Regions from separate parts of the Paenibacillus sp. FSL R7-0163 genome, predicted to be linked through region 4. Evidence: riboswitches for the same ligand, from Rfam matches in the RefSeq annotation. Region 4 holds a riboswitch; each other region holds the start of a gene.
What was found. Region 4 has a riboswitch for cyclic di-GMP ahead of NST45_RS25285 (anti-repressor SinI family protein). Riboswitches for the same ligand answer to the same signal wherever they lie in the genome.
Positions count from the first base shown of each region.

Region 1: it holds a riboswitch for cyclic di-GMP, as region 4 does, so the genes downstream of both, NST45_RS23965 (transglutaminase-like domain-containing protein) here and NST45_RS25285 (anti-repressor SinI family protein) in region 4, are expected to answer to the same signal.
Region 2: it holds a riboswitch for cyclic di-GMP, as region 4 does, so the genes downstream of both, NST45_RS22515 (glycosyl hydrolase) here and NST45_RS25285 (anti-repressor SinI family protein) in region 4, are expected to answer to the same signal.
Region 3: it holds a riboswitch for cyclic di-GMP, as region 4 does, so the genes downstream of both, NST45_RS06620 (thiamine pyrophosphate-binding protein) here and NST45_RS25285 (anti-repressor SinI family protein) in region 4, are expected to answer to the same signal.

Region 1 is NZ_CP150224.1:5,453,462-5,458,320, reverse strand. It holds gene NST45_RS23980 (glycosyltransferase family 2 protein) at 1-950, shown strand, start outside; gene NST45_RS23975 (GtrA family protein) at 937-1,344, shown strand; gene NST45_RS23970 (class D sortase) at 1,447-2,106, shown strand; cyclic di-GMP riboswitch class I at 2,226-2,308, shown strand; cyclic di-GMP riboswitch class I at 2,383-2,463, shown strand; gene NST45_RS23965 (transglutaminase-like domain-containing protein) at 2,477-3,286, shown strand; rRNA gene NST45_RS23960 (16S ribosomal RNA) at 3,654-4,859, shown strand, end outside.
Region 2 is NZ_CP150224.1:5,099,587-5,104,445, forward strand. It holds gene NST45_RS22510 (glycosyl hydrolase) at 1-1,074, opposite strand, end outside; gene NST45_RS22515 (glycosyl hydrolase) at 1,228-2,778, opposite strand; cyclic di-GMP riboswitch class I at 2,791-2,870, opposite strand; gene NST45_RS22520 (sugar phosphate nucleotidyltransferase) at 3,007-4,380, opposite strand.
Region 3 is NZ_CP150224.1:1,515,057-1,519,915, reverse strand. It holds gene NST45_RS06630 (YafY family protein) at 1-492, shown strand, start outside; gene NST45_RS06625 (HAMP domain-containing methyl-accepting chemotaxis protein) at 614-1,864, shown strand; cyclic di-GMP riboswitch class I at 2,039-2,135, shown strand; gene NST45_RS06620 (thiamine pyrophosphate-binding protein) at 2,291-3,931, shown strand; gene NST45_RS06615 (carboxymuconolactone decarboxylase family protein) at 3,942-4,310, shown strand; gene NST45_RS06610 (hypothetical protein) at 4,516-4,859, shown strand, end outside.
Region 4 is NZ_CP150224.1:5,754,935-5,759,793, forward strand. It holds gene NST45_RS25265 (hypothetical protein) at 1-388, shown strand, start outside; gene NST45_RS25270 (signal peptidase I) at 390-980, shown strand; gene NST45_RS25275 (TasA family protein) at 1,071-1,679, shown strand; gene NST45_RS25280 (helix-turn-helix domain-containing protein) at 1,849-2,178, shown strand; gene NST45_RS25285 (anti-repressor SinI family protein) at 2,286-2,441, opposite strand; cyclic di-GMP riboswitch class I at 2,469-2,553, opposite strand; gene NST45_RS25290 (2-oxoglutarate dehydrogenase E1 component) at 3,024-4,859, shown strand, end outside.

The sequences.
Region 1 (4,859 bases), 300 kb from region 4:
TGTTCAATGAGGAGCAAGTAATTAGCCATACTTATGAACGTTTGAAAAAAGTAATGGACGAGTGCGGCGATACTTATGAGCTGGTCTTCGTCAATGACGGCAGTCGTGATCGTTCCGCCCAGATGATTCGGGAGATCTGTGAACGAGACGAGCATGTCAAGCTGATTGACTTCTCGCGTAATTTCGGACATCAGGTAGCGATTACAGCTGGCATGGACTATGCCGAAGGTCAAGCGGTTGTTGTTATTGACGCTGATCTTCAGGATCCTCCGGAGGTCATTTTGCAAATGATCGAGAAGTGGAAAGAGGGCTATGATGTTGTATATGCGAAACGCCTGAAGCGCCACGGAGAAACGATGTTCAAAAAGGTCACCGCGAAGCTCTTTTACCGCCTGCTCAGCAGTATGACAAGTGTGGATATTCCTACGGATACAGGCGATTTCCGTCTTATTGACCGTAAGGTATGTGATGTCCTGCGGGGACTTAAAGAAAAGAACCGCTATGTCCGAGGTTTGGTGAGCTGGGTTGGCTTCAAGCAGACTATGGTGGAATATGAACGGGAAGAACGTTTTGCCGGAGAAACCAAATATCCGCTGAAGAAAATGATTCGTTTTGCGTTAGATGGCATCACCTCTTTTTCACATAAGCCGCTTAAGATTGCTACGTATATTGGATTCTTCCTTTCATTCTCTAGCTTTCTCTATTTATTTTTCGTCTTGTTTCAAAAGATATTTTTCACCTCCTGGACGGTTCCGGGCTGGGCTTCCATTGTAGGCGTCAATCTGCTCTTTAACGGTATCGTTCTGATGCTGTTGGGTGTGATTGGGGAGTATATCGGACGGATTTATGACGAGTCTAAAGATAGACCGCTATACATTGTTAGTGAGACTAAAGGCTACCAGAACGAAGAACAACTGGACCGCCGGAAGGACCACAATGATGTCAGATAAGAACTTGCGTGCTGCATTCATACAGTTCCTTAAATTTAATGCCGTAGGTTTGCTCAATACGCTTATTGATTTTGTGATTTTCACATTGTTGAATTCACTAGGGATGGTATACGCATTGGCGCAGGTGATCTCCTATAGTGCAGGTACGGCGAATAGCTTTATTTTGAATAAAAAAGTAACCTTTCGTGATCGCGACCGGGGGAATAAAGAAGGCTTCGACCGCGTGCAGCTGGTCAAGTTTATCGTGCTGAATCTGGTAGTGCTCGGAATATCACTGCTGCTAATGCATCTGTTGACAGACAGACTAGGTATTCAAGTCTTGATCTCCAAGGTGCTGGTTACCTTTATCACGGTGATCATCAATTTCTTTGGAAGTCGTAAATGGGTATTTTAAACATTAATTTCAGGCAGAAGGAGTTGCTATGCTTAAAGGCAAGTAGCTGTTTCTGCTTGATTTGTATATAACCATAGAAACAATATACGGAGGTGAATAACATTGCGTAAATTCTCCTATCTACTCATACTGGCTGGGATACTTATCATGTTATATCCGACAGCTAACGAATGGTACAACGACAGGCAGCAGGAGAAGTTATTAGAAACGGCTGAACTAAGCACTGCCGATAGTACTCCCCAGCCAGATTTGAAGAGCAGGTATGCTGAAGTTACTCAGCTGTTAGCAGAGGAATCGGTTCTGGATGCTCAGGCACAGCCCCAACCCCAAGAGACAGAAAAGCCTGAACCGGAGATTGAGGTCGGTGGCAAAGTAATCGCACTAATTGAAATCGTTAAGATTGATTTGAAGCTGCCTGTATTAGAAGGGGCTACAAAAGCTAATATGAAACATGCTGCAGCCCATATGAAAGAAACGGCACCCCTTGGAGAGATCGGAAATGCTGCAATCGCGGCGCATCGGGCTAGAACTACGGGTCGTTTGTTTAACAGATTGAATGAGGTTGTTGTGGGGGATGTTATCACGGTAAAGACTAGTGATCAGGTGTTTAACTATGAGGTATACGATATTTCTGTTGTAGATCCGAGTGATGTCTCCGTTCTTGACGGGAATGACAAGGATAAGATTCTTACTCTGATTACATGTGATCCGCTAGTGAATCCAACGCATCGGCTGATTGTTCATGCTAAATTAACAAAATGAGAATAGTGAATGACAAGAAAACACAAATACCGGGAGATATTTATAAAATAATGGGTAATCTAGTAAATTAGGTCTTGTTCACAACTATAAATATGATAGTATTATACTATAAAAGCTAAACACGATAACGGCAAACCTTCCGAAAGGTAGGGACGCAAAGCTAAAGGGCCTTTTCCCGAAAGGATGGCAGCCAGCTACCGAATGAAGAGGCTTTTTTTGTTTGTTTCAAATGGATTCTATCAATTATATCTAGTAAAGCTAGAACAGATAGAGCTTATACGATAACGGCAAACCTATCGAAAGGTAGGGACGCAAAGCTAAAGGGCCTTCCCGAAAGGATGGCAGCCAGCTACCGAAAGGAGTTTTATCCGTGAAAAAGGTTTATTTTATGCTGGTGGCGTTGTTCGTCCTAATGACTTCAGTTCCGGTAAGTACAGCTCAAGCTGCAAGTGCAGATGCCAGCTGGTTGATTACATCCAAAGTGGCTCAAGGTGTTATTGGTATTAACTATGATATTCCGAAAGATAAAAGAATCAAACTCATGATCACCAAAGATAACAGCAGCTATACTTATAACTTGTATGCTTCTGGACAAGCTGAGGACTTCCCTTTGCAACAAGGAAATGGGACTTATAAGGTTTCTGTTCTGGAGAACACAACCGGTAATAAATACAAAGCGTTATATTCCGAAGTAGTAGACGTAACCATGAGTGACTCGAATTCCGTATATTTGGGCTCCGTACAGAATGTGAAATGGAGTTCTTCTGATAAAGCGATTGTCAAAGCTAAACAATTAGTACAAGGCAAAACAACAGACGAAGAGAAAGTTAAAGCGATCTATAACTATGTAGTTGCGAATGTACAATATGACTACTCTCTTGCTAATAGTGTAACTACTGATTATATTCCAAGCATCGATAAGACATTGACTACTAAAAAAGGGATTTGCTATGATTACGCTTCTCTTTTTGCCGCAATGCTGCGGAGTGTAGATGTTCCTGCTAAGTTGGTAATGGGGAATACAAGCTACGTTACGCAATATCATGCCTGGAACGAAGTATTGCTTAATGGGAAGTGGGTTACCATTGATACTACAGTGGATGCAGGACTTGCAAAGAGTGATAAGAAAACCGATTTAATTAAAGCCTCAAGCAAATATACTGCGGCAAAATACTATTAAATTCGCCGCTAGAAACATAACTCTATTAAATAAACAACTAGCTTAATTATTAAGCTAGTTGTTTATTTTTATATTAGGGGTTGCTTTTCTATTAATAGTTGGGGTATTATAGGTAAGCGTTGTTAGACAGTGTACAGGCGATACAAACGAGGCTGATAAAAAGCTTCGAAAAATAAAGCTTGCATTTCTGAAAACAACATGATATATTATAAGAGTTGCTGCTGAGACATTAAACGGCGTCAACGAGAACTTGATCTTTGAAAACTGAACAACGAGTGAGTAGGAAATCACGCAAGTGATATCCAAAATTAGAGAATTAATTTTCTCGTCAGATGTTTCAAAATGAGCATATCGCTCTTTTCAATACTAATTGGAGAGTTTGATCCTGGCTCAGGACGAACGCTGGCGGCGTGCCTAATACATGCAAGTCGAGCGGAGTTATTTTGAAAGCTTGCTTTCAAAATAACTTAGCGGCGGACGGGTGAGTAACACGTAGGCAACCTGCCCTTCAGACTGGGATAACTACCGGAAACGGTAGCTAATACCGGATAATTTCTTTTTTCTCCTGAGAGAAGAATGAAAGACGGAGCAATCTGTCACTGAGGGATGGCCTGCGGCGCATTAGCTAGTTGGTGGGGTAACTACCACCAAGGCGACGATGCGTAGCCGACCTGAGAGGGTGAACTACCACACTGGGACTGAGACACTACCAGACTCCTACGGGAGGCAGCAGTAGGGAATCTTCCGCAATGGGCGAAAGCCTGACGGAGCAACGCCGCGTGAGTGATGAAGGTTTTCGGATCGTAAAGCTCTGTTGCCAGGGAAGAACGTCCGGTAGAGTAACTGCTACCGGAGTGACGGTACCTGAGAAGAAAGCCCCGGCTAACTACGTGCCAGCAGCCGCGGTAATACGTAGGGGGCAAGCGTTGTCCGGAATTATTGGGCGTAAAGCGCGCGCAGGCGGCTATTTAAGTCTGGTGTTTAAACCTTGGGCTCAACCTGAGGTCGCACTGGAAACTGGGTGGCTTGAGTACAGAAGAGGAAAGTGGAATTCCACGTGTAGCGGTGAAATGCGTAGATATGTGGAGGAACACCAGTGGCGAAGGCGACTTTCTGGGCTGTAACTGACGCTGAGGCGCGAAAGCGTGGGGAGCAAACAGGATTAGATACCCTGGTAGTCCACGCCGTAAACGATGAGTGCTAGGTGTTAGGGGTTTCGATACCCTTGGTGCCGAAGTTAACACAGTAAGCACTCCGCCTGGGGAGTACGGTCGCAAGACTGAAACTCAAAGGAATTGACGGGGACCCGCACAAGCAGTGGAGTATGTGGTTTAATTCGAAGCAACGCGAAGAACCTTACCAGGTCTTGACATCCCTCTGAATCTGCTAGAGATAGCAGCGGCCTTCGGGACAGAGGAGACAGGTGGTGCATGGTTGTCGTCAGCTCGTGTCGTGAGATGTTGGGTTAAGTCCCGCAACGAGCGCAACCCTTAACTTTAGTTGCCAGCAGGTAATGCTGGGCACTCTAGAGTGACTGCCGGTGACAAACCGGAGGAAGGTGGGGATGACGTCA
Region 2 (4,859 bases), 660 kb from region 4:
TATCGAAGGACCTCCTGTTGTGAGAACATAGTCCTCTCTCGATACTATAAACGAGTCTTTCATAAAGCTTTTAATTGACTGTAGCGTATTATTTTCTGTCAGTAATTTTCCCCAGGTCATCATATAGACCCATTTATTTTGTTTCTCAGTTAATACATCCGGGTTCGGCAGCTGTCCGCTCTCCCCGATTCCGATAGGTTTACCCTCGGCCAATGCGAGCAGATCCTCATAGTAGGACTGCTTATAATCGTTATTGTAGATATCCGCAGCCAGAACATCGAGTTTATCCCCACCGGGATAATATGCAGCATAAGGATCTGACCATTCATTCGGCGCATTCGGATTCCATACCCACAGTAGATTATTTAGCTTGTGTGTGTTTACAAAACGATCATAGACAATACTCCAAAGCTCTGAAAAATTGTCCTTTTTCCCCCACCAAAACCAACCGCCATTCATTTCATGGTAAGGTCGCCATAAGACTGGAACTCCGGCATCACGCAATTGTCCCAAATATCCAGCAACCTCGTCTAGATCTGAGATTAGCCTCTTATACTGAGCTGTCCCAGGTGTAACATAAGCATTAAATTTCTCTTGACTGAGACTTCTGTTTACATTGGACCATTCTGGAGATGTTCCCGGCAAACTCTGATGGAATGTCATGGCTACAATGCCACCCTCGTGATGCCATTCAATTGCACTGTCTATCACTGCTTGCCGCTGTTCTGCGATCGTCCCTTCGGATTGATTATTAATCGCCCCTAATTCATAACCATGTAGAACGGCATTTTGTCCCGAAGTATTCTTCAGCTTATGAACCAGTTCATCTGGGCTTTCTAGATAATCATGCTGGCCGGACAAAATCCCTTTGCCACGTAGATTCACCAAATTACTCAGCAGTTGCTTAGCCTCTTCAGAAGCCGATGGATTACTGGGTATAACCGGAGGTAAAGAGGAAGAAACACTCATAGCCTTCGGAAGACTCTTAACCTCTCCCCAAGGCAGCAAGGAAAAAATAATAAACACCGGTAACATAGTAAACAACAATCTGTTTTTCTTATAATATTTACGCAAATAAATCCTCCTTTCGGTAGCTGTACTGCCTCTACAGGTGCTAAATAAACATACCTGTTATCGGACAATCGTCTTCTGACCTAATGAGGACTATAGCTTAGTAGCTCTGCAATAACGCAGAGCCACTAAGGATCGACCTTTAATTTTCATCAATCAGGAGACATCCGGAAGAAAAAGTGCACTTGCTGGAACTGTCTCTTTAGCTTGACTAGCACTTTCCCACATCAAGCGGACTCTCGCATCGCCTTCATTCTCGTAATACTCCACCTTGATATCGTATAGCCGGCCAGCCTTCAGCGTTATAGTGCCCTTACGCTCAGTACCACTTTGCTTAGTCCAACTATCAATCACGGATTCCCCATTCACCCAGACACGGATGCCATCATCTGAGGTAGTGTAAAATGTATATTGCTCATCATATAATGGCTTAATTTTACCGCTCCAACGTATGGAGAAACGATCAATCCCGAGGGCGGCATCCGGCGATCCTTGCCGCCAATTGAAATCGATTATTGCATCAGTTCTGTTAAGAGTTGCCGCTCCCGACAACAACATGTTGTTGTAATACTCTCCTGCAAGCCCCTTCGCGAGAGGAATTGCTGCCTCCCCCTCTTCTTCGGAAGGTGCCGGCGCTGGTGCGGCGCTAGGTGTCGGAGCCAGACCAGTATTTAATTTATCTCTGGTCAGGGTGTAGTTGCTATTCATAAATATTTTGATTGTGTCTGCACTGTTATTTTCGTAAAGCATTTTTCCCCAGCTCATCATATACGTCCATTTACTTTGCGATTGCTGAAGCTTCTCCAGATTAGGCATTTCACCATTCTCCCCGATCGCAATCGGTTTGCCTGCGGCTAGACTCAACAAGCTGTCATAGTATTTTTGCTGGTAATCATTTTCGTATATATCTGCTGCCAGAATATCTACTTTATCAGCACCTGGATAAGTTAGCGCATAAGGATCTGACCAAACATTGGGAGCATTCGGACTCCATACCCATAACAGATTATTTAATTTATGAACGTTAACAAAACGGTCATACATTATATTCCATAGTTTAGAAAAGTTATTTTTCTTCCCCCACCAGAACCAGTTCCCGTTCATTTCATGATAGGGTCTCCAAAGCACCGGAACATTGGCATCGCGCAAGCTTTTTAAAGAGACTGCCACCTTATCAAGCTCAGCGATCAGATTATTATATTGCTTAGTACCCGGTGTAACGTAACTATCGAACTCACTCTGGCTAAGTGTTTTTTTCACATTATCCCAGTCATAAGAGGTGCCCGGCAGGTTAGCATGAAAAGTCATAGCTACGATCCCGCCCGCTTTATTCCAGTTGATGGCGCTGTTCACCACATTTTGACGTTGCCAAGCCATCGTTGCTTCGGACTGACCACTGATCGCACCCATTTCATAACCGTGAAGAGCCGCATATTGTCCGCTGGTTCCCTTCAGCATATTGTTAATTTCATCTGGACTTTCTAAATAGTCATGTTGACCAGCAATAATGCCTTTTCCTGAGATCGAGTAAAAATAGTTAAGCAGCTTTACGGCTTCAGGTGAGGCACCTGGGGTAACTGGCGTTCCAGAATTTGAAGCAGCTATGACAATAGACGGCGAAATTCCAACAGCAAGCGGAAGTGCAGTCAGAAACAGGACGAGTGACATAAATGCACCAAACAATCGATACGTACGGTAAGCTTTCAAAATAATCTCCCTTTCGGTAGCCAGGCTGCCACTCTTTCGAAGGCCCTATAGCTTTGCGTCCCTACCTTTCGATAGGTTTGCCTTTTCAATTTAAGAGAAATAATCTCTCTTACCGTAAGTATCGACGACAATTAATGATATATTTAGTGTTTTTATGACTTTTTTTGATAATTGAGTCAATTTACCTGTTTCAAGAAATTTTGAATTGGTTAAATAGATAGGTTAGACCTATGAAATGAATTGTTGTAGTTCTATATCATTCCAGTCTAAAGTAATACGTATGTTATCTTCTTCTACTAATTCAGACCCCGTCTGTACCTCTATAAACTCAACATCCGTCAAAGCAAGGATCGCGTGTTTCGTTCCTTCCGGTATACGTACCACGTCCCCAGCCTTCACATTATGTTTTTTCTCATTCAGCACAATACTTGCTTCGCCGCTGACGATTGTCCAAATTTCACTACGCTTGCGATGTAATTGATAGCTGATATTATTCCCCTCGGATATAAAAATCCGTTTGGTCAGCACTTCATTGCCTTCATCATATTTCACATAATCAATAACTTTGTAATGGCCCCAGCGGCGTTCCTCGTACATCGGTCTTTGTTCAAAGGTCTTCAGCACTTCTTTAATCCGTGGGCTCTCAGCTTTATGGGTAACTAGAATTCCATCCGGGCTAGCCGCAATGATCAGATCCTTCGCACCAATTACCGTAATCGGAATGTCCAGCTCATTAATCAAGCAAGTCCCCTCAGAATCCGCCGTCACAAAACCTTTTCCTACATGCTTGCTGCTCATTTCCTCTGTCAGCGTATTCCACGTTCCAAGATCCTTCCAGAATCCATCATACGGCTGCACCACAATATGTTCTTCTTTCTCCACCACTTCATAATCAAAGCTGATGGAAGACAATAGCTTATACTGCTTCTGCAATTCTTCATATCCTAAAGGCAACCCTTTACGCTGCAAAATATCTAACAAGTACCCTAAACGGAAGGCAAACACTCCGCAATTCCACAATGCATTTTGCTCGATGAGCTGTTCTGCTTGTATGCGGTCTGGTTTCTCTTGAAAGTGACTCACCTTCATAAAACCATTCCCCCCCGCCTCTTCAGCGGTAGGAATAATATATCCGTATTTCTCTGAGGCATGTTCAGGAACAACACCCATTAGTGCCAGATTTGCTCCACTTTCCAGCATGGTCCCCTCAAGCATAGCTATGGTATCGAAAAAGGATGCTTCTACATAAGGGTCAACAGGCAATATTGCTACCGTCTCCGCTGGAGAAACACCTGCCACTGAATAAAGATAGGTAGCTGTTAAGGCGATAGCCGGAAAAGTATCCCGACGCTCCGGTTCAACGATAATCGGCACATGACTTCCCAGTTGGCTTTGTATCATTTCTACTTGGCCGCGGCCGGTGGCCAGATAAGATGATTCTGCCATCCCTGCTTCCTCCAGCTGTCTCCAGACACGTTGTACCATGGATTCTGGTTCACCTTGAGGGCTTTCAAGTACCTTTAGAAATTGCTTTGAACGTGAGTCGTTAGACAACGGCCATAACCGTTTACCTGAACCGCCTGATAGAAGTACCATTTTCATAGAATGAACCTCCTTGAATTATGGAAATCGAGCATAATGGAATTGTTATCAAAACGTATAGCTTCCGCTTAGCCTTAGTTCGAGCGGATGCATTTTTTAAAAAATTTATTAGGTATGAACCACTCCAAGGGATTTTGGACTTCCGATCGCTGTTATCCTCAGATTTCCTGATTGGACCGCTTCTCGCGGTAGAAATCCGAGGATAAAGGCGAACACTCCGTTTCTACAGTTCCAAATTCCCTTTCCGTTCTTAACCTAACCAACTACTTTTTAACAATGATCCATGCGCACCGGGCTGTACCAGCCGGAAGCGAGCACGTTTTTCTAAAGATTTGCTTCTGCTCCGGGGGAGGCAGCTGCAACTGCAAGAACAACTGCAACTACAAGAGCAAGACTAGTTGCCACCACAGAGACAGAGACAATGACAACTACAAATGCTACTGCTACTGCGGTATATAATCAGAGTACCTAACTTTATA
Region 3 (4,859 bases), 2.6 Mb from region 4:
ATCACTTACCCACGGAATGACGAGATGAAGGAGCGTTTCATTGAACCTCTCGGGTTAGTCGCAAAACGTGGAGTTTGGTATGTAGTGGCACGAACCGAGGGTGAAATGCGGACTTTTCGCGTGTCGAGATTAATACAAGCTGACGCAACTTATGAATCATTTGTCAGACCTGAGGCTTTTGATTTAAAAAGCTACTGGGAACAATCGACTTTAGCTTTTAAAGCAGCACTGCCAAAATATGTAGTGAACTTAAAGGTGAATGAGTCTATTCTTAAAGAATTACAACGTGAAAGATATGTAACTATAACTTTAGTAGAACCCTCTGCTAATACTGGGTGGATGAACGTGGAGGCCGAGTTTAATGCTATAGAATCTGCCTGTCGTATCGTACTCTCTTTCTCTCCTTCAGTTATTGTTTTAGCTCCTATCGAACTAGTAGGGATGGTAAAGTCTGCTATTAAAACAATTTCCACAATATATGAGGAATTTTGACATGAATTCTAAATATCTACTACTTAAAGAAGATTTATGACACTTCTCTATAGACCAATGACCTATAAATCCCCTATAATAACACCATTACATAAAATTTAATAAGGGGGACATTTTACCAATGAGCTGGATGCACAAACTTCCGTTAAAACAAAGAATTGTTGCCGGATGTTACCTCGTTGCCGCACTGTTTGCTATTCCTGTCTTAGTTACGTTAATGATTCTAGGTCAATTTCTCGTAGGAATTATACTAGTAGTTGTTCTTGCAGGTCTGACTTTACCTGTTGCTCGCTTCGTGGAGAGAACGCTTACATCATCTTTTGATGATATTGCTAATGTATCTCACAGTATTTCGAAGGGCGATTTCACTAGCAGAGCGGACGAAAATGGCTCAATGGGTGACGTAAGCCGCTCCTTTAACACAATGATTGATAAGCTCAAGAAGATTCTGACCGATGCATCGCAGATCACCCGTCAAGTTATGGATGCAAGCCGCGGAATCGAAGATAAGAACCAGAACCTGAAGATTGTCATGGCACAAGTAGCCTCTTCTTCTACTGAGCTCGCTCTTGGTGCAAATGAAATATCTACGGATATCGCTGATATGACAGAATCCATTAAAGACATTGAGACCAAAGTATCCAATTATACGAACTCCACCAAAGAAATGAACAGACGTTCAATACATACCTTAGAACTTGTTGAGCAAGGGCGCCAATCCGTAGATACACAGGCTGAAGGCATGCGCAAAAACATAGAGGCTACACAAAAAGTGGCTGATACTATTGAAGCTCTCTCACAAAATGCCCGCGGGATTACGATGATCACCAAGACCATCACAGAGATCGCTGAGCAGACCAACCTGCTGTCACTGAATGCCTCCATCGAAGCTGCTCGTGCCGGAGAGCATGGTCGGGGTTTTGCCGTTGTAGCTCAAGAGGTTCGCAAGCTTGCTGAAGAATCTACGGCATCCACAAAAGAAGTATTCGGCTTGGTCCGCAGCATTGAGTCAGATATTAAACAAGCCATCGATAATATTGCCATCAATGAAGAGGTTGTGCAGGTTCAGAATGAAATGATCACTCAATCTGCCCATATTTTCGCACAAATTGTACAAAGCGTGCAGTACATTACCGAGCAAATCTCTTCATTCTCTGCGGAGAGTGATCTTATGCTAGAAAGTGCCTTGAAAATTTCCAGTGCAATTGAGAATATCTCAGCAATCACCGAAGAAACTGCTGCTGGCACGGAAGAGGTATCGGCGGCTATGAATGAACAGATTAATGCCCTGCAGTCTGTTGCAGAAGAAACGGAAAAAATGACCCAGGCCGTATTTAATCTGCAAAAAACCATTCATATCTTTAAATTCTAGTTCAAAACTATCAACTGCCACCTAAGCTGAGTCTTAGGTGGCAGTTTTTTTCGCGAGGCAAAACTTCATCTCTTGGACAAGACTTTCGTCAAATTTCGAGTTTTTTTAGCGGATTATGTTGACAAAAATTAATGAGGAATATATTGTAAAGGAAAATTATTCTTATCAACTATAAATTAATATTGGCAAAATCCTCGAAAGAGGATGACGCAAAACCATGGATCTACAGCCTCATTTTTTCGTTTGAGGCCATGATTGCCAGGTTGCAGAGGAACCAGGACGGCTGAACTATTGTTCAGTCTTAGCGGTGCCTTATGCCACCAACCTGTGCTTACTATAGAGCACAGGTTTTTACTTTTTGAGTATATTGATCTATCGTATCTATTCGGTAGATTAATAACTAATATATATCAAAAAACTTGTGAGGTGTTTCTTTTGAAGACAGTCGCAGATTACATGGCGGAAGCACTACGTAACCTTGGAGTCACCCATTCTTTTGGGATCATTGGCAAATCCATTTGTCCAATAGTTCTAAAGATGGTGGATTACGGTATTGAATTTATTCCCGGCAGACATGAAGCAAGCTCCGGATTCGAAGCAGCAGGGTATGCGCTGAAAACGGGTAACCTAGGCGTAGCATTTGGTACTTCGGGTCCTGGGGGAACTAACCTGCTTACAGCAGCAGCACATGCGAAAGCTAACAACCTACCTGTCCTATTTATTACCGGCCACCAATCCATTACAGAGCTTGGAATTCCTCAATGTCAGGACTCCACCTCTTTTCTGGCTGATTTAGCTGATATGTTCAAACCTGCCACCTTGTTCAGTAAATTGGTTGAACGTGGGGATCACTTTGGTACTATTTTTAATCATGCGATTTCTGTGGCCCTGACCAAACGGGGTCCTGTTCATCTTTGTATTCCTTTTGATGTACAAACTGAAGTATTGGAAGAATGCAATATAGTAATCCCAGAAAGAGAATCTCTAATTAGTCAAGCTAATATCGATAGAGTCATCGATGCTATTCAAGCTGCTAAGAATCCTTTGATTATTGCGGGTAAAGGAATTAACCGCTCCGGAGCACATAAAGAGCTTGTTCAACTCGCAGAAACTTTTAATATTCCTGTAGTAACATCTCCAGGTGGAAAAGGGGCTATAGTCTGGGATCACCCACTCTATCATGGTCCTATTGGCGTTGGCGGTTCGACCCACGGGGACGATTTATTGAATAAAAGCGATTTATTTATAGTGCTTGGATCACGTTTAAGTGATATGACCATCTGTAATCTTAAACGGGAGAATCATCCAGCAACTTTAATTCAATTTGATATTGATCCAACCTTTGTCGGAAAAATACTATTGTCCAAAACGATACCGGTCACTGGGGACCTGCGCGATAATTTGGTGCACTGCCTAAATCATATTGACCCAAACACAATCACCAAACGTGAGGCTTTGGCCGATGCGGATTATTCAGAAGAGCTTCCAACCCTCAAGAATCTTTCCCTTGCTTCGGTAATGAGCACTTTAAGTGATTTGATCCCTTATAATAATTCAATTTTCGTTGATGATGGAAGTCATGGATTCCACGCTGCAAAATGGTACAAGGTTAAGAAACCGGGCAGCTTTGTTTTTGATGCGTATTTTGCTTGCATGGGTAATTCGATCGGCATGGCTATTGGTGCAAAAGTTGCTGCTCCTGAAGAAACTATCCTCTGCATTACAGGTGATGGTTGTTTCATGATGCTCGGCGCTGAGATTAACACCGCTGTCTGCAAAGATATCCCTGTCATCTTTATCGTGGTCAATAATAAGCAACTAGATATGGCTCTTAAGGGTATGGAGAAAACCACAGGTCGTATCGATGGAACTCTATATGAAGTACCAATGGACGCCGTAAAATTCGCTGAATCTCTAGGTGCTAAAGGCTACAAATGTGAGAATGCGGATGAATTCACAGCTGCAATTAAAGATGCGGTAGCTCTAAACCATGTTGCCGTTATTGAACTACTAACAGACCGTGATGAAGTCCCTCCGACTGCACACCGTACTTTGAACCTAAACTAGGAGGCTAACCATGAAGGAAAATATCAACAGTGGTCTCAACCACTTCACGAATCTATCAGGAGACTATGGCGCAAAAGCACTAGCTCCAATTAAAGACCACTTCCCTGACTTGGCTGAATTTATTATGGGGAATGCCTATGGCGATATTTTTCAACGTAATACTATAGCCCCTGACTGGAAGGAAATCGCAGTCATTTCATCTTTAATTTCAATGGGTCAATTCGAACAGTTGGGCGTTCATTATGTCATGGCCCTTCGTGTTGGAGTTACCGTAGAACAGCTTAAAGGTATTCTATTACACTTAGTACCCGTTATAGGGGCACCTAGAATCATTACAGCTTTTAATATCCTGCTTGCAACCATAGAAGAAATCCAATAACCCAACAGTTCGACAACAATATACAAAATTCGACTTTATTATTGCATACACTTGAAAAATATGCCTATAATAGAGTCGGAATATCCCATTACTTGCTGTATAGTGTCGAATTTTGACTTTTATAAAACAGCTAAATGGATATACATGGCTGGATATTGCAGTCGAACTGTTTTGGACAAATTCAATCTATGGGAGAGATTTAGGCATGGGAAGTTTCGTTTTGAAGACAGACACTACAAACAAGGTTATTAACATTGAGTTAGATGGAACATTTTCTGAAGAAGATGGTCTAAAATCTATTCAAGCTTATCAACAAACTATCAATCCAATTACTCCAGCTGACTATGAACTAAAAATCGACTGCAGAAAGCTAAATGTAACTGCACCAGATGTGGTACCTCTTTTAGAAAGCTGCTTTGTAATGTTTAAGAATGATGGGTTTGTAAAAGTAAATCTAACGCTTGAAAATAACCCGATCCTCAAAATGCAGCTTTCCCGTCTTGGCCGTAAAGCTGGACTCGATAACATCGAGATCATTTCTGCGGTTAC
Region 4 (4,859 bases):
GATCAGTCAGACTCGCGAGCAAAAACTAGAAGAGCTTGAAAAAGCTCGGCTAGAAGAAGAGCAAGCAAAGAAAGAAGAAGAAGCGAAGAAGGAAGAAGAACGTTTGGCTGAGGAGAAAAAGCAACAAGAAGCCGAGGATAAAGCGAAAGCTGAGGCAACCCCTCCAACGTCAGGTGAAGCTGCTCCGGAAGCCCCAAATAAAGAACAACCTGAAGCCCCAGCCACTGACCCGGTTAAGCCGGAAATTGGTGAAGAGCTCACAATTCCAAAAGATGTTCCTCAGCAAGAGGCTCCACAAGAGACGCCAAAGGCGGAAGACAGTACGACTACCCCGCCGGTAGCAACCCAAGCTCCTTCGGACCCTCAACCTGAGAAAGGTGGAGAATAAGATGCGAATTAAAAAAATTATCAATAATACCTTATCGAGCTTAATGCTTGTGATCTTTATTCTGCTGGTGGCAGCCGTAGTGTTATCCAAGGCCTCCGGTGGTGAACCTGCTTTCTTCGGATATGAGATCAAAACCGTACTCTCAGGATCGATGGAACCAGGAATTCAGACAGGCTCAATTGTCGCATTAAAACCCGGAGGGGATATGAATCGTTTCAAACCAGGCGATGTCATCACCTTTAGGAACGAAGATAATCTGCTCATTACTCACCGGATTGTAGAAGCGACCGTCAATAACGCTACTGGTGAAGCTGTTTATCGCACTAAAGGCGATAACAACGACGCACCCGACATGAACCCTACCAGTTCTGCGAATGTTGTAGCTCAGTATACCGGGGTCACTGTACCCTATGTCGGTTACGCTATGAATTTCGCGGTTTCCAAAGCTGGAAGTGTAGTCCTCATGATCGTGCCTGGCTTGATGCTTCTGCTCTATGCTCTGTATACCTCTTGGAAGGCTGTAGCTGCATTAGAAAAGAAAAATACTGCCCTACTGCCAGCCTCACCGTCCCCAACAGAAACACAGCCCTAAGTTGATTGTCCACTTCCGCTTACGAACCGGAAGATACAATATATAAATTTTATAAAAAATTCAAACACAAATTTGAGGAGGAATTTTATTATGGGTATCAAGAAAACATTGGGTCTTGGCGTAGCATCTGCAGCACTGGGTTTATCATTAATCGGCGGAGGAACCTTCGCATACTTTAGCGACACTGCGCAAAGCACAGCTACATTCGCAGCGGGTACACTCGATCTGAACTCCGACCCTTCTGTCATCGTTAATATTCCTAACCTGAAACCAGGTGATACTGTAACTAAATCCTTCAAATTGAAAAACGATGGTTCGCTCGATATCGGATCTATCATTCTGAATACATCGACTCAAATCACGGATGCTAAAGGAGATAACTACCTGGATTTAGCCGAGTTCATTAAAGTTAAATTCCTTAGAAATAATGATAAAGGGGTACCTATCGTCTCTCCTGAAAATGTAGTTTATGAGACTACACTTGCTGCTTTAAAAAGTCAGCATCCGGATCTCGTAAAAAATACAGGTTGGGATCAACTCTTTACCGAAGCATCCGGTATTAAAGCCGGTACCAATGACAGCTTCTCCGTCCAATTCGAATTTGTGGAAAATAACCAAGATCAAAATATTTTCCAAGGCGATAGCTTAACACTGACTTGGGATTTCGTAGCTAAACAAGGTGCGAAAAAAGACTACTAAGATCAATAAAGTAATTTAATAAAATACTCTAAGAGCAGCAGATCCTGAATCCGGCCACGGATAAGCAGATTGCTGCTCTTCTCTTTACAATAAACTTTGTCCGATTTATTGATATTTGCTATACTAATAACAAAAATTACGGAGGGGCGTCAGCATAGTGCCACAGAATATGGGCCAACGTATCCAGCAGCTCCGCCTAGACAAGGGTTTCTCCCTATCTGAGCTTGCGGACAGAGCAGATGTGGCTAAGTCGTATCTTAGCAACGTGGAGAGAAACATCCAATCCAATCCATCCATCCAGTTTATCGAAAAGATCGCTGACGCGCTTCAGGTATCCATTCATGCCCTACTCTATGGAGAACCAAATGATGCAGAGGAATCACATTTAGATTCGGAATGGTTCCGATTGGTGCAGGAAGCTATGGACTCAGGCATTAGCAAACGCGAATTCAAAGAATTTCTGGACTATCAGAAATGGAAGCTCGATCAAAAGGATTAATACTTCCTACTAATCTGGTACGATCCTCTCTTCTACTAAATCATATCGAAAAAGGACACAGCGAAGAACCGCTGTGCCCTTTTTCGATATGTAACCCCTCTAATGTATTACTGCACGATCTGCACAGTTTTCTCATGAAAGAACTGGCGGATTTCATCTGCCTTAATGCCAGCCTTCTTAGCTGCTAATAATAAATGTACCCACTCTTGATCCAGATCAATAAACTGCTGTTCTCTGTTGCTACCCTGGTTGGACTTTTCCAAAAAATCTCCCCCTAAGATTTTACGTCCCCAGGCAATCCGGCTGTCATAGTATCTCTACCTTAGACCCGCGACTTTGTGCCCCTGCCTTTCGGCAAGTTTACCTTTTACTGGACCCTTTTCACGAAAGGATCTGCTTAAAAAACTATAATATTACTATCTGCAATAACATTATACAAAAAGAAAGCGGAAAAGTGTGTCGATTCCTGGTTACTTTCTATTTTAAAAACGAAAAATAAAAGATTTTTTTTCAAAGATCTTGTCCGATTATCACGATACTCGTCCGTTACATAAAATAAATTGTACTAGCAAAATAAATATTTACTGACCTAATAGTTAAAAATAAGGATAATAGAATCATTTTAATAGGCCTTTAGAATGGGTAATGAGAAGAAACACCCTTCTTTTCGTTAGAACAAGCTAACCTATACCATTTTGCGAACGTATTGGACGAAAGAATGAATTGATTACAGTGGCTGAAAGTAGCACAATAAGATGAGAAATGAAACCGCAATCATCACAGCTCCAGTAAGCGTTGACACAAAATGTCACTTATGGAGTTCATCCGTTAAGGAGGATGTATTCATGGCAGCCAAAGAGCCCTATAACGAATCCATTTGGAGTAAGTATTACGGACCCAATTTAGGCTACATTCAAGAAAGATATGAACAGTTTGTGAAAGATCCCTCCACCGTAGAAAATAATTATCGCGAGCTTTTTACAAATTCGGGACCCCCTCCCCTAACTCCGGATAGCGAACCGGCTCCTCAGCCGCGCATCTCGGGAGACACCGAATGGCTTAGAAAAGCAGTAAGAGCTTCCAAGCTAATCGCCAATATTCGTATATATGGCCATATGGCCGCTGAAATTGATCCGCTGGTACGCGATCAGAATCCCATGGCAAAATATCTTGAGCCTGAAACCTATGGGCTGACCCGCGAAGACCTGATTGCACTGCCTGCCACGCTTATATGGGAAAATGCGCCGAATGATGTGCATACCGGGTGGGATGCCGTGCAACGTATGCGTCAGGCATACACCAAGACTATCGCCTATGAATTCGGGCATGTGCATGAAGAAAAAGAACTGCAATGGCTAAATAGACAGGCAGAATCCACCAGCTCACCAGCACCCCTGAATAATACAGAACGCAAAGAGCTCCTGAACCGCCTGATTCAGGTAGAGCAATTTGAAACCTTCCTCCACAAGACTTTTGTAGGTCAGAAGCGTTTCAGTCTTGAAGGCAATGATGCTCTTGTGCCGATGTTAGACGAAATCGTACGCGCTGCTGCACATGACGGTGCAGAGCATATTTTGATGGGCATGGCGCATCGCGGTCGCCTCAACGTTCTTGCACATATTTTGGGCAAACCATATGATATCATATTTTCAGAGTTTCATCATTCTCCGAACAAGGAGCTTTTCCCTTCCGAAGGCTCTACAGGCATTAACTATGGCTGGACAGGTGATGTGAAATACCATCTCGGTGCAGACCGTGCTGTCCGTGAAGGAGAAACCGTACGCACAAGAATAACACTAGCGAATAACCCAAGTCACTTGGAATTCGTCAATCCTGTCGTGGAAGGTTTCACTCGTGCCGCACAAGAAGACCGGAGCACTGCAGGACTGCCGAAGATTGATACCAGTAAAGCTATGGCGGTGCTGATGCATGGCGATGCTGCTTTTCCAGGTGAAGGAATTGTTGCAGAAACGCTTAATATCGGCAAACTTCAAGGTTATCAAAATGGTGGGACGATCCATATCATTGTTAATAACCGAATTGGTTTTACGACTGAAAGTGAAGATTCCCGTTCTACGCATTATGCGAGTGACATCGCCAAAGGGTATGAAATCCCGATAGTCCATGTCAACGCTGATGACCCAGAGGCCTGCGTAGCAGCCGTACGTTTAGCTAGCGCATACCGCCATCAATTCAAAAAAGATTTCGTAATTGATCTCATCGGCTACCGCCGTCATGGTCACAACGAAATGGATGATCCTGAAACCACACAACCTATTGTCTACGGCAAGGTTCGCAATCATCCAACCGTCTACAAGGTTTATGCAGAGAGACTGAAAAACGAAAAGGTTCTTACCGCCGAAGACGTACAAAAGATGAATGCTGAAGCAGAAAGCGTATTGCAGCGTGCGTACGATAATATGAAGGAAGGCAATCATAAGAAAAAAGAACCCAAAGCCTTCATTCCTCTACAAACGGACCGCGCAGCGGCAAACACTACAGCGGTATCCATCTCCAGCCTGCAGGAGATCAATCGTGAACTGTTGACGGTTCCAGCTGGATTCCAGGTTTATCCGAAGCTGGAGCGCATTTTACAACGTCGTAAAGATGCACTGAATGAGGGTGAAAAGGTCGACTGGGCACTGGCTGAAACGTTAGCCTTCGCTACCATTTTGAAAAAT